DNA from 4 places in the Methylotenera sp. N17 genome. Region 1 is predicted to be linked to each of the others. Evidence: predicted binding sites of a transcription regulator. Region 1 holds the regulator's gene; each other region holds the start of a gene.

What was found. Region 1 encodes sigma-54, which starts transcription at its own class of promoters, with help from an activator protein. Its sites were predicted from a motif close to TGGCACNNTTCCTGCT; they were not measured.
Region 2: a site for sigma-54 is predicted at 2,189-2,204, ahead of glnA (type I glutamate--ammonia ligase). Genes of this name have one in related genera too.
Region 3: a site for sigma-54 is predicted at 1,021-1,036, ahead of FG11_RS11440 (TorF family putative porin). Genes of this name have one in related genera too.
Region 4: a site for sigma-54 is predicted at 980-995, ahead of FG11_RS06560 (ammonium transporter). Genes of this name have one in related genera too.

Annotation. Positions count from the first base shown of each region.
Region 1 covers NZ_JUGE01000001.1:2,718,236-2,721,640, reverse strand. Annotated here, with positions in the region: gene lptB (LPS export ABC transporter ATP-binding protein) at 1-529, shown strand, start outside; gene FG11_RS12990 (RNA polymerase factor sigma-54) at 544-2,088, shown strand; gene hpf (ribosome hibernation-promoting factor, HPF/YfiA family) at 2,261-2,605, shown strand; gene hprK (HPr(Ser) kinase/phosphatase) at 2,620-3,405, shown strand, end outside.
Region 2 covers NZ_JUGE01000001.1:2,192,439-2,195,843, forward strand. Annotated here, with positions in the region: gene mtgA (monofunctional biosynthetic peptidoglycan transglycosylase) at 1-709, opposite strand, end outside; gene aroE (shikimate dehydrogenase) at 706-1,524, opposite strand; gene FG11_RS10450 (rhodanese-like domain-containing protein) at 1,544-1,993, opposite strand; gene glnA (type I glutamate--ammonia ligase) at 2,282-3,405, shown strand, end outside.
Region 3 covers NZ_JUGE01000001.1:2,397,304-2,400,708, reverse strand. Annotated here, with positions in the region: gene FG11_RS11450 (YifB family Mg chelatase-like AAA ATPase) at 1-592, opposite strand, end outside; gene FG11_RS11445 (accessory factor UbiK family protein) at 599-847, opposite strand; gene FG11_RS11440 (TorF family putative porin) at 1,097-2,065, shown strand; gene glnK (P-II family nitrogen regulator) at 2,143-2,481, shown strand; gene FG11_RS11430 (ammonium transporter) at 2,495-3,405, shown strand, end outside.
Region 4 covers NZ_JUGE01000001.1:1,368,378-1,371,782, forward strand. Annotated here, with positions in the region: gene FG11_RS06560 (ammonium transporter) at 1-929, opposite strand, end outside; gene FG11_RS06565 (hypothetical protein) at 1,103-1,774, opposite strand; gene FG11_RS06570 (DUF3301 domain-containing protein) at 1,887-2,198, shown strand; gene gluQRS (tRNA glutamyl-Q(34) synthetase GluQRS) at 2,201-3,070, shown strand; gene FG11_RS06580 (TonB-dependent receptor) at 3,180-3,405, shown strand, end outside.

The sequences.
Region 1 (3,405 bases):
AGATTTAAGCCGCCTACCTATCCATAGCCGTGCGCGCATGGGGCTGTCTTATTTGCCGCAAGAACCTTCTATTTTCAGAAAAATGACCGTCACTGAGAACATCATGGCGGTGCTTGAGTTGCAAGACCTGACGGAAGAAGAGCGCGAGGCACAATTAGAATCTCTATTGCAAGAACTGCATATTGTGCATATTCGCAACAGTATGGCCGTCAGCTTGTCTGGCGGTGAACGCAGACGTGTAGAAATTGCACGTTGCCTAGCCACCAACCCAAGCTTTATTTTGTTAGATGAACCATTTGCCGGGATTGACCCGATTGCGGTACTGGATATTCAGAAAATTATCCGCTTTTTAAGCAGTAAAAATATTGGCATTCTCATTACAGACCACAATGTGCGTGAGACTTTAGGCATTTGTGATCGTGCCTATATTGTGAACGATGGGACTGTATTTGCCTCAGGTAGCCCAGATGAAATTGTAAAAGATGAAGCCGTACGCGAAGTGTATTTAGGCCGGGACTTTAGACTTTAACCACTTTGAATGCTATGAAACAAAACTTACAACTCCGCATCTCTCAAAACTTAGCGCTCACCCCGCAGTTGCAACAATCCATCCGGTTATTGCAGCTGTCTACACTGGAGCTCAACCAAGAGCTAGAAACCATCTTACAAGACAACCCATTGTTGGAGTTAGTCGATGGTGATGACGATGGTGGCGGCAGTGCAGAAGCCCCCAGCACTGATAACAGCCAGGCCTCTAGCGAAGCTTCTGAGCAAGAGCCAGATGCCAATGTATTTGATAACGCCACTACCTCTGAAATTAGCGCGCCTGCTGAGAGCACGGCTGAACGTGACGATGAGTTAGCGCCCACTTCAGAAGAGTTCTCAGCACCTGAGTTTGAAGATGAGTTTGATGAGTACGGCAGCACTAGCAACTGGGATGAAGGTGGACGCCAAAACAATTCGGACGATGATGACGGCGACTTTACCAGACAAGACACCGTTAGCATCAGCCTGCGCGATCACCTTGTGGGTCAACTGAAATTAGTACCGCTGTCTGAACGTGACCAAACGCTGGTCTCTATTATGATTGATTGTATCAATGATGATGGTTACTTTGAGCAGTCGTTAGATGAGCTGGCAGATAGCCTGCCGCTCGAGCTTGAAATTGATATGCTTGAGCTTGAAACTGTACTCAAGCTGATTCAAAATCTGGATCCAATTGGCGTAGGCGCACGTAACTTGCAAGAGTGCCTGTATTTGCAACTCAATGCACTAGATACAGACACGCCCTACCTGAAACAAGCCATCGCCATTATTCAAGACCATTTACCGGTATTGGCTAACAAAGATTTTGGCAAGCTGCGCAAACTGCTTAGCTGCGATGAAGCCACCTTGAAAGGCGCGCAGACGCTTATCAAACAACAAAACCCAAAACCGGGTAGCCAATTTGTCACTTTGTCGCACGATCATTACATTCAACATGATGTGATTGTGAAGAAGATCAAAGGCATTTGGGTCGCCACACTGAATGATGGCGTTATTCCAAAATTACGTATTAACCAACTATATGCGGATATTTTAAAACGCAACCGCGAAAATTCCGGGCAATATTTACAGAGCCAAATGCAAGAAGCCAAATGGATGATTAAAAACATTCAGCAGCGCTTCTCTACTATTTTGCGCGTTTCGCAAGCCATTGTAGATAGGCAACGTAACTTTTTTGAGCATGGGGATATTGCCATGCGCCCATTGGTGCTGCGCGAGATTGCAGAAGAGTTAGAATTGCATGAATCCACCATTTCACGCGTGACTACGCATAAGTATATGCTCACTCCACGTGGTGTATATGAGCTTAAATATTTCTTTGGTAGCTCGGTAGCGACTGATGTGGGCGGCACGTGTTCTGCCACTGCGATTCGTGCGTTGATTAAACAAATGGTGGCCGAAGAAAACCCCAGAAAACCGCTTTCCGACAATCAAATTACGGATACGCTGGCCAACCAAGGCATTGTGGTGGCACGCCGTACCATTGCCAAATATCGTGAATCGCTCAATATCCCGCCTGCAAATTTGAGGAAATCACTGTAGGGTCACGCTAACGATTTGATTTAGCGCAAGTTTCCCTCAACTAAATTCCCATACAGGAAATTTTCTTACCGAATAGTGCAATTGGATAGTTGCAAGCCAACGCCAAAGTAGTAAACTGAAATTGTTCCGAGATGCTTTTTCTTCTTGGAGCAATTTCAAAAAGGAGCAAGTCATGAATTTACAATTAACTGGGCATCACTTAGAAATTACACCTGCGTTACGTGAGTACGTGCAAAGTAAACTCACGCGAATCAGCAATCACTTCGATCATGTGATTGATGTAAAGGTTACGATGTCTGTAGAAAAGCTCGCCCAAAAGGTTGAGGCTACACTGCATGTGCCAGGCAACGATCTACACGCTGCTTGTGCCGATGAGAATATGTATAGCGCCATTGATATGCTAACGGACAAACTGGACCGTCAAGTGGTAAAACACAAAGAGAAACATGGCGATCATCACAAAACCAATGGTGCTGTGAAACATCAGAATGTTGACCAACACCAGCTTCCTAATTAATCTTTTTTTAATCTATGGCTCAAATTAACGTTGACGAGCTATTCACACAAATCCGCCGCAAGCTCAAACTACAATGGGTAGCAGGGCTTGAAGGCGGCAATAAAATACTCACCTCCGGTACTGTTACCAAACCATCCCTAGCACTTGTTGGCCACTTAAATTTTGTGCACCCTAACCGGGTACAGGTATTAGGCTGTGCCGAGATGGACTATTTACACAATCTCAGCATTATTGCCATGCAACAGGCGGTCAGTAATTTATTTGCGACTGACCTTGCCGCCGTGATAGTGGCCAATGGCGAAAAAGCACCAGAGGAATTATTAAAAGCGGCTGATCGTTCACAAACTCCGCTGTTCACCTCCCCCCTGCCCAGTCCACAGTTGATGGAATTGCTCGGCCACTATTTGGCCATTGCGACCGCAGAATCGACCAGCTTGCACGGCGTGTTTATGGAGGTGCAAGGCTTTGGTGTACTGATTAAAGGCAATGCTGCCATTGGTAAGAGCGAGTTAGCGCTCGAATTGATTTCGCGCGGGCATCGCTTAGTGGCCGATGACATTGTAGATTTTTATCGTATTTCCCCAGAGCGGGTAGAAGGTCGCTGCCCAGAACTGTTACAAGACTTTTTAGAAGTGCGCGGTTTAGGCATACTCAATATTCGGGCATTATTTGGCGATAATGCGGTCAAGCCTACCAAGCCCTTAGATTTGATGATTCAATTGGAATTGGCTGATACGCTTAACCCACTTGCGCTAGACCGCCTAAATGCTAAAACACAGTATGAGCGCGTATTGGAAGTA
Region 2 (3,405 bases), 530 kb from region 1:
GCGCTTGAATCGTCGCTGTTCTGCGGTTTAAATAACGTGTATTGCGGTGATCATCATAAAAACGCGGGTTGGGCACCATGGCTGCCAGCTTGGCCGCTTGTTGGCGATTCAATCCAGCGGCGCTGGTTTTGAAGTAATGTTTAGCTGCGGCCTCGGCCCCAAACACACCATTACCCCACTCAATCACATTCAAGTAGATTTCCAAAATGCGTCGTTTGCTCAGCATTTTTTCTAACATCAAAGTAATCAGCGCTTCTTCTGCTTTGCGCCAAGGTGTGCGTTTGCTCGATAAAAATAAATTCTTAGCCAGTTGCTGGCTAATCGTGGAGCCGCCAGCCACCAGTTTGCCTTTTTTCAGGTTTTTCTCGTAGGCCTTTTCAATGCCTTCCCAGTCAAAACCTTCGTGGTTAACAAATTTTGCATCTTCGCTGGCAACCAAAGCACGCTTGAGATGGTTGGAAATTTTCGGATAATCTACCCATTTGTATTTTAATTCGGCATCAGGATTTTTCTCCTGAATTACCGCCAAACGGTCCTCCATAAACGCACTTGTGGAGGGGTTGAATTTAATCCACCAGACTATGTGCAAAAAAATCCATAGCTGATAAACAATAATCCAGACCAACATAAATGCCAGTATGCGCTTGAAATAACCACCCACGCCTAAAGCGCGCGCATTCGGTTTGCTATTGAAAAACCAGCGGATCAAGCGCTTCTCAACTGCTGAATCACTGGCTGTGTACGTGGACGCACACCGCGCCAAATATAAAACGCTTCTGCCGCTTGCTCAACTAACATCCCAAGGCCGTCCGCCACTTGCGCACCCGCCTCTCGCGCTTGTTTCATAAAAGGCGTTTCACGCCCATACATCATGTCGTAAGCTATGCAGCCGTTTGCAAATACACTGCTTGGAATAGGCAGGGCCGTATCGGTTAAGCCTGTAGAGGTGGCGTTGATGACAATATCAAATTGCGCATCTGACAAATTACCAAATGCACATGCAGTTAGGGAAAATGCGTTATGGTTTTTGGACAATATTTTTTTTACCATTGTTTGCGCTTTATCCACCGTGCGATTAGTAATCACTAGCGAAGCCGGCAATTCATTAAGTAACGGTTGCAGCACTCCATCTGCTGCACCGCCTGCGCCTAAAAGAAGTACTCGTTTACCTGCTATCGTGATGCCTAAATTTTGCTGAATGTCGCGTACCAGACCCGTACCATCAGTACTATCGCCACGAATCTCACCACCCAGAAATCTGAGTGTGTTAACGGCCACTTCATCTAAAGCACGATTGCTAGGATAAACCAAATTTAAAGCTTCAAACTTAAATGGCACAGTAACATTCGCACCTTTATAACCCTGCGCAATCAATGATTGAATTGTCGCTTCAAATCCATCTAGTGGCGCCAGTATCGCCTCGTAACTAATATCCTCACCGGTCTGCTCCGCAAAGGCTTTGTGAATGATAGGCGATTTGCTGTGCCCGATAGGGTTGCCAATCACTGCATACTTATCTACCATCTGTTTTACCTATTGTCGTTTAGTTTGTCCAAGGCAACCCGGCATGACGCCAACCATTGATCAGCGTGCGCTGTTTCAGGCTATTGGCCTCACCTTCAAAGCCCTCTACCATGTTGTAGGCTTTTTGATAACCGAGTTGTTGCGCCAATACAGCCGCATTATGACTACGGCCACCAGTGCGACACATAAAGATGACCGTGAGTCCTTTATCTATATTCGCCTGTAGTTGCGTTGCAAAATCCGGGTTTGCTACCATTCCAGGATAAAATGCCCATTCAATATGGGTAGATTGCGGTACACGCCCTACCAACTCCAACTCCGCACGTGAACGCACATCCACCAAGATAGCTTCAGGATTATTTTGTAACACTGCAAATGTTTCCTGCGGCGTCAGCAGACCCGCATAAGCAATCTGGTTTTGTTTTGCGCGCTCATGCGCAAGTTCTAAAATTTGAGATGGATTATCCATCAGCACTCTCCCGTTTACATCGCTTAGTTTTATCTGATAGTTTCAAGTATATCGCGAAAATGAAGGCAAAAATTCACCAGGCATGCATTGCACTTTTTTTGTGCGTAAAATATCTTTACGCACCATTTTGGTTCATCACAAAAATCGCTATTTTAGTGCGTTATCGGTTTAATGCGGTGTTTAGCTATTTTTCGCTGGCACAGTTCCTGCTAATATTACAGCTTAGGATTTTTGTTTTATCTCAATAATAATTCCATCATCAATACACACTCACATTAGGAGAAGGTAATGTCTGTTGCAAATGTAATGAAAATGGTAAAAGAAAACGACATTAAATTTGTTGATTTTCGTTTTACCGATACGCGTGGTAAAGAACAGCACGTCACTGTGCCTGTTTCAGCTTTTGACGAATCAAAATTTACTGAAGGTCACGCGTTTGACGGCTCTTCAATCGCCGGTTGGAAAGGTATTCAAGCCTCTGACATGCAATTGATGCCTGATGCATCAACAGCAAACATCGATCCATTCATGGACGAGCCAACATTAATTTTAACCTGTGACGTTGTAGACCCTACCGATGGTAAAGGCTACGACCGTGATCCACGTAGCTTGGCCAAACGTGCTGAAGCTTACTTAAAATCAAGCGGCTTGGGCGACACTGCTTACTTTGGTCCAGAGCCAGAATTCTTCATTTTCGACTCTATCAACTGGTCTGTAGACATGAGCGGTAGTTCAGTCAAAATCAACTCAGAAGAGGCAGCATGGTCATCTTCAGAGAAATTCGAAGGCGGCAACACGGGTCACCGTCCAGCAGTAAAAGGCGGTTACTTCCCAGTGCCTCCAGTCGATTCATTACATGACATCCGTTCTGCGATGGTGATGACTTTAGAGCAAATGGGCGTGCCTGTTGAAGTGCACCACCATGAAGTTGCTACTGCTGGTCAATGTGAAATCGGTACTAAATTCAGCACATTGACACAACGTGCTGACTGGACGCAAATCTTAAAATACGTAGTATTAAATACGGCACACGCCTACGGCAAAACAGCGACTTTTATGCCTAAACCAATGTTTGGCGATAACGGTTCGGGTATGCACGTTCACCAATCCGTATGGAAAGATGGCAAAAATCTGTTTGCTGGTAGCGGCTACGCTGGCTTAAGCGATTTCGCTTTGTACTACATTGGCGGCATCATCAAGCACGCACGTGCATTGAACGCGATTACCAACCCAGGTACTAACTCATACAAACGCTTAGTGCCACATTACGAAGCGCCAGTGAAATTAGCTTACTCGGCTAAAAACCGTTCTGCTTCTATCCGTATTCCATTTGTACATTCAGACAAAGCACGCCGTGTTGAAGCGCGTTTCCCAGATCCAATTGCTAACCCGTACTTGGCATTCTCTGCCTT
Region 3 (3,405 bases), 320 kb from region 1:
TTACCTCATTAAAGTCTGGATAGCTGGCGCTTTGATTTGGTGCGTCTCCGGTGTGAGGCATTAGCAAGGTGTGATCGCTCAAGTGTGCACATACCTCTAGCAGCGATTTCGCCGGGTAAATAATCGCGTCTTTGACTAGGCTGGCTTCTTGTGCACTTATTTGGGGCAAGATAAACGCACGCTGTACATCATGCTTGCGTTGCGTCATATGGTAAGCCATCGCCAGTGCGCCGCGAATCGGCCGGAGCTCGCCAGTTAACGCCAGTTCTCCGGCAATTTCATAGCGGTTGAGAGACGCTGCAGGAATTTGACCGGAGGCAGCCAAAATGCCTAGAGCAATAGGCAAATCGTAGCGACCGCTCTCTTTTGGTAAGTCAGCCGGGGCTAAATTCACCGTGATGCGTCTGGCGGGGAACTCAAATTGTGCGGTTTGAATGGCGGCCCGCACCCGATCTTTACTTTCTTTGACCTCTGCTTCAGGCAATCCCACAATAGTAAAGCTTGGCAGCCCATTGGCGAGATGCACTTCTACAACGACTTCCGGCGCTTCCATGCCATTTAAAGCACGGCTATACAACACTGCAAGCGTCATACGCGATTATTTTTGACTTTTTTGCAACAAATCTTCGATGGATTCCAGTTTCTTTTCCAGTGCATTCAGCTTCTCTTTCGTCTGTTTGAGTACTTCTGTTTGCACATCATACTCTTCGCGTGAAATAAGCTCCATTTTGGTGAGTGCGCCCTGAATTAGTGCGTGAATGTTCTTGTCTAGGTCGGCAATCGGACTATTTTTAGTTAACTCTTTGATTTTAATGGATAAGTCATGCAAAAGCTCTGAATTTAACATCGGTTTATCTCCTGAATATGATGCATTTTAACATCGTTTATACACGGTGCAATGTGCTTATACGCATCAATATAGTGCATATATTTATTATAAATCAATAAATTAATTATATTTATTAATACAAAGCTTTATATTATTAGTATAACTATATGATTGTTATATATTTTAATTGTTGGCATGCGTTTTGCTCAAGCGTTTATGTTGTATCTTTTTTGTTGTATCTATTTTTTGTAACGAGGGGAATGAATAATGCGCAAATCAATTTTACTAACCGCTGTATTAAGCACACTTGCAATGGCTAACATTGCATACGCAGAAGAAGCACCAGCAGAAGCCGCACCGGCTGCTGCACCAGCAGAGCCAGAGTCTGCATGGACGGCGACTTCTAACATCGGTATCGTATCTGATTACTATACACGTGGTATCTCACAAAACTGGCATAAACCAGCATTACAAGGTGGTTTTGATATTGCCCACTCAAGCGGCTTCTTCGTAGGTGCTTGGGGTTCAAACGTAACACCTAACACTTTTCCAGATGCAACCGTTGAGCTAGATTTATATGGTGGCTACAGCGGTACTATCTCAGCTGTTGAAGGCTTAGGCTATTCAGCTGGCGTGATTGGTTATTTCTATCCGGGCGGTAGCTGGAAAAAATACAGAGCATCTAACGCAGTTAACCCAAATGATGTATTAACACCACGTGGCGGCCGTTGGGATACTTATGAGGCGAACTTTGGCGTATCTTACAAATGGTTAAGTGCAAAAGTATCCGTTACTTTAGGTGACTGGTTTGGCGCTGAGAAAAAAACAGGCTGGGATGGCGGCACAAGTGGTTCTACGTATGTTGAGTTAAATGCTGCTTATCCATTGCCATTTGGCGGTTTAACATTGATTGGTCACGTAGGTCATTTGAACGTAGCGGGTAAATTGAACTTGGCTTACGCTGATGGCAACGGTAACTTACCTAGTACCTCTATCAGTAACGAGACAAACCCAGACTACACAGACTGGAAAGTTGGTTTGAGCAAGTCATTCAGCATTGCTAAGTCTGAAGGTTGGAATGCAGGTGTTTATTACGTAGAAGCAAGTAACGATGACTACTGGAGCGACAGAGGCTACGGCGGTACAAGCTTTAACGGTAAAGGCACTGCTACTAAAGCACAAAGTAAAGACTTGAATGATGGTCGCTTAGTCTTTACATTAGGCCGTACATTCTAAGTAGTTAAGTTTCATTACAAAAAGGTAAGCCAAGCAACTAATTGGCTTACCGACTAACCTACCAACAGGAGAAAAACATGAAATTTGTGTCCGCAATAATCAAGCCATTTAAGCTTGATGAAGTGCGTGAAGCCTTGTCCAACATTGGTGTACAAGGGATCACCGTTACCGAAGTGAAAGGGTTTGGTCGTCAAAAAGGCCATACTGAGCTTTACCGTGGTGCAGAATATGTGGTGGACTTTCTGCCGAAAGTGAAGCTGGAAGTAGCCATTAAAGATGACATGCTAGACCAGGTTGTAGATGCGATTGAAAAATCTGCTGCGACAGGCAAAATTGGTGATGGCAAAATTTTTGTGTTCAATTTAGAACAAGTTTATCGCATCCGTACCGGTGAAACCGGTCCAGATGCATTATAAGAGGGGCATGGACATGAAAAAATTTCTTTCAGTTTTATCATTAGTAGCCGTGCTTGGTCTGGGTGCTACCCCATATAGTTTTGCAGAAGATTTGCCTGAAGCAGCTGCTGCTACAGTAGAGGCGGTTGCAGATACAGCAGCGGCTGTGGCTGAAGCGGTGCCAGCACCAGCTGCAGAAGAAGCTGCGCCAGTAGCTGAAGCCGCAGCAGCACCTACACCAGTACCAAACAAAGGTGACAGTGCATGGATGATCGTGGCCACTATATTGGTGACATTAATGGTTATCCCAGGCTTGGCACTGTTCTACGGCGGTTTGGTACGCCAAAAAAATATGCTGTCTGTACTCATGCAAACATTTGTGATTTTCTCACTGATGGCGGTGCTGTGGACTGTATATGGTTACAGTGTCGCGTTTACTGGTGGTAGCCCATTCTTTGGTGGTCTTGGCAAAGCTTTCTTAGCTGGCGTAACACCAGAATCACTGGGAGCAACTTTCAGCAAAGGCGTGTACATTCCTGAGTACCTCTTCGTAGCGTTCCAATTAACGTTTGCTGCTATTACCCCTGCGTTGATTATCGGTGCATTTGCTGAGCGTATGAAGTTCTCTGCTGTATTAGCTTTCATGGTGATTTGGTTCACATTTGCTTACTTGCCAATGGCACACATGGTTTGGTACTGGGACGGTCCTGATGCCATCACTGATGCAGCCTCTTTTGAAACTGTTGTAGCTAATGCTGGTTGGTTGTGGGCTAAAGGTGCTCTAGACTTTGCTGGTGGTACTGTTGTGCACATTAATGCGGGTGTTGCTGGTTTAGTGGCTGCCTTCGTATTAGGTAAACGTATTGGTTACGGTAAAGAAGCCATGACACCACACAGCCTGACATTAACGATGGTAGGTGCATCATTACTGTGGGTGGGTTGGTA
Region 4 (3,405 bases), 1.3 Mb from region 1:
ACACCGAGCACATCATCAATTTTGAGGCGATTTTGTGTCAGCGTAAATGCCCATACAAACAAGGCGCCAGCCACCAAGCCAGTGGTCAAAGCGCCCAACGGATGCATAATATCGGAGCCTGCACATACCGCCACCAAACCAGCTAATGGCCCGTTGTGCACAAAACCCGGGTCATTCTTACCTAAAACCAATGCAGCCAATGTCCCACCCACCAGTGCCATCAGCGAATTGACCGCAACCAAGCCGGAAATACCTTGTACCGCCTGCGCAGACATCACATTAAAGCCAAACCAACCTACTGTTAAAATCCAAGCACCCAATGCTAAAAATGGAATATTAGATGGCGGATACGCATGTAAGCGACCATCTTTGGCATAACGCCCAGTACGCGCGCCCAACAAAATCACTGCAGCCAGCGCAATCCAGCCACCCATGGCATGCACCACGACAGAGCCGGCAAAATCATGAAAATTGGCACCAAAGTTTGCTAATAGCCAATCTTGAATACCGTAATGCTTATTCCAAGCAATGCCTTCAAAGAAAGGATAGACAAAACCCACTACCAAGAAAGTGGCTGCAATTTGTGGGTTGAATTTAGCGCGTTCGGCAATCCCGCCAGAGACAATTGCCGGAATCGCTGCAGCGAATGTGAGCAAAAAGAAAAACTTCACTAAATCGTAACCATTTTTAGCTGCCAATACCTCAGCGCCACTATAAAAGCTGACACCATACGCCACGCTATAGCCAATAAAAAAATAGGCAATGGTAGAAATAGAAAAATCTACCATGATCTTGACCAAGGCATTGACCTGGTTTTTACTACGTACGGTGCCTACCTCTAAAAATGCAAAGCCAGCATGCATGGCAAGCACCATAATGGCCCCTAATAACACAAATAATACGTCGTTGGCTGTCACCAATCCCTCCATGACTATCTCCTTAAATCGTTATATGGATTATTTTTATTTGCATGACAGAAAGCAAAATGCACGCCAAAAGGCAGTGTATTGATTTTTAAAGACTATTTATTACGGGGGTTTATAATTTGCACAAAAAAAGTGCTATGCACTGTGCATTGCACAAAATATGTGCATATATTTGATTACAAGATACTCACTTTACTGACTTTGAGCACATGTTCTCTAGCATCCGGATTGCCAGACCAGAAGTTATAGAACTCTCGCACGACGACCAAAAACAGTTGTCGCGTTTTCTTAAGCTCAAACAAAGGTGTCGTTGCATCTACCGCGATACGGTATGCGTTTTTTTCGGTCAATGGCGCATCGCGCAGGCGTACTATTAATATTTTGGCAAATTTGATACGGACATCAATCGTTTCAGCATCCGCAACTTCATCGGTGAGCGCTTTGAGGTAGGATTTAATGGCCCAGCTTTCTGCCGTGGAAAATTTTTCCTGGTCGATATTCTTCCATAAGTCAGCCAAAGAAACTTCAGCAGGCATCCAATCTACCGGGTGTAAATCAAACCCGCCTTCTGAATTCAATTGGCTAATGGCTCTGATATCTGCCATCCAGAAAGGATAGAACTCACGTGCAATCACGAGATTGGCTGGCCAGTCTGCTGCTGCCTGCCCTTCCATCAGCTGTTCTAATGACTCTCGATAGACAGTGCCGGCGAGTTCTTTTCCTGCAAGATAAGGCGTCAATTGTGACAAGAATAGCTCTCGCTGAGAGATGCTTTTATCGTCACCACCTTTACTTCTTAACAGCTTAAAATAAGCAGCTATTGCATCATCTTCGCGCGTTTTATTCATTTTTTGATGATAATTTGAGGATTGTTAGCTAATATAATTCAAGTGGGCAAATATTCAAATATATTCTTGCCGCTGTCTATACCCATATCAACATTATCATGCAGGGATTCTCTTGGAAATTGCTCTATTACTTATATTAATTGGCTGTGCCTGGTTTTGGCTAGATACCATTGCAAAGCGTGAGGCTGCGATTCAATATGGCCATACGTTAGCGCAACGGTTTCAGCTACAACTACTAGACGAAACCGTCGCTTGCACCAAAATCAGCATTGCGCGTGATGCGCATGGCCATGCTCAATTTTTGCGCGTATATGCCTTTGAGCTCAACGCCAACGGTGCTGAGCGCATGCAATGCACGTTACAGCTGCTTGGCAAACACTTGCATAGTTGGGATATTCCCCCATACCTGCAAACACTTCAATAACCATGTCGTCTTATGTGGGCCGCTTTGCCCCCTCTCCCACCGGGCCTTTGCATTTTGGTTCATTGGTAGCTGCGGTCGCTAGCTACTGCGATGCCAGAGCCAACCAAGGGCAATGGTTGGTGCGCATTGAAGACTTGGATAAACCAAGGGAAGTGAAAGGCGCAGCACAAGACATACTCCATTGCCTAGAAGCCTACGGATTCAGTTGGGATGGCGAAGTCATCTACCAAAGCAAGCAAACTGCGCATTATGCAATAGCGCTACAACAGCTCCAAGCTTGGGTGTATCCATGTACATGTACCCGTAAGGAGATTGCAGACTCGTCCACCCGCCAAGGTATAGAAGGCTTTATTTACCCGGGTAATTGCTTGCATCACCCCATTAAGCCACAAGCACCTGTGGCTTGGCGTGTAAAAACACAAGATTTTGTAGATCACTTTCATGACAACATTCAAGGTGCACTCCATCAGCAACTTGCGACAGATATTGGTGACTTTGTTTTAAAACGTGCAGATGGCTTGTTTGCTTATCAGTTGGCGGTAGTGGTAGACGATGCAATGCAGGGTGTAACACACGTGGTACGTGGGGCAGATTTGCTGTACTCTACATCTAGGCAACGCTATCTGCAACTGTTGCTGCAGTTGCCTACGCTAAACTATGCGCATATCCCGATTGTGATGAATGCTGATGGCGAGAAACTGAGCAAACAGACATTAGCACCTGCCATACTAGCCAACGATGCCAGCACGCAACTACTCAATGCGCTCGCCTTTCTGAAACAAACTCCTCCAGACTCGCTACACAACGCCACGCTTGCGACTATTTGGGCATGGGCCATTGCACATTGGGATATTCACAAAATCACCGCCTAATAATATTTAGCACACTAACATTTAGCTAGCTATATTATTGATAATTATTCTCATTTTTATTACCATTCTAAAAATTGTAAAAAAAATCAATTAATTGTTAGGATTATCAATGATACAAAGCGCTAACGCTTCTGAAGCTACACCAAACTTTCAACTTAAAAAGCTGAATAATGCTTTATACAACAACATTCGCTTTGTGGTCGCATCTACCCTATGCTCATTTATTGCCAACATAGCCTTGGCAGAAGATGTCATAGAACTAGACACAATTACAGTGTCAGCTAAAAAAGATAACGACACAAAACCAGTACAAGGCTACAACGCCAAAAAAAGCT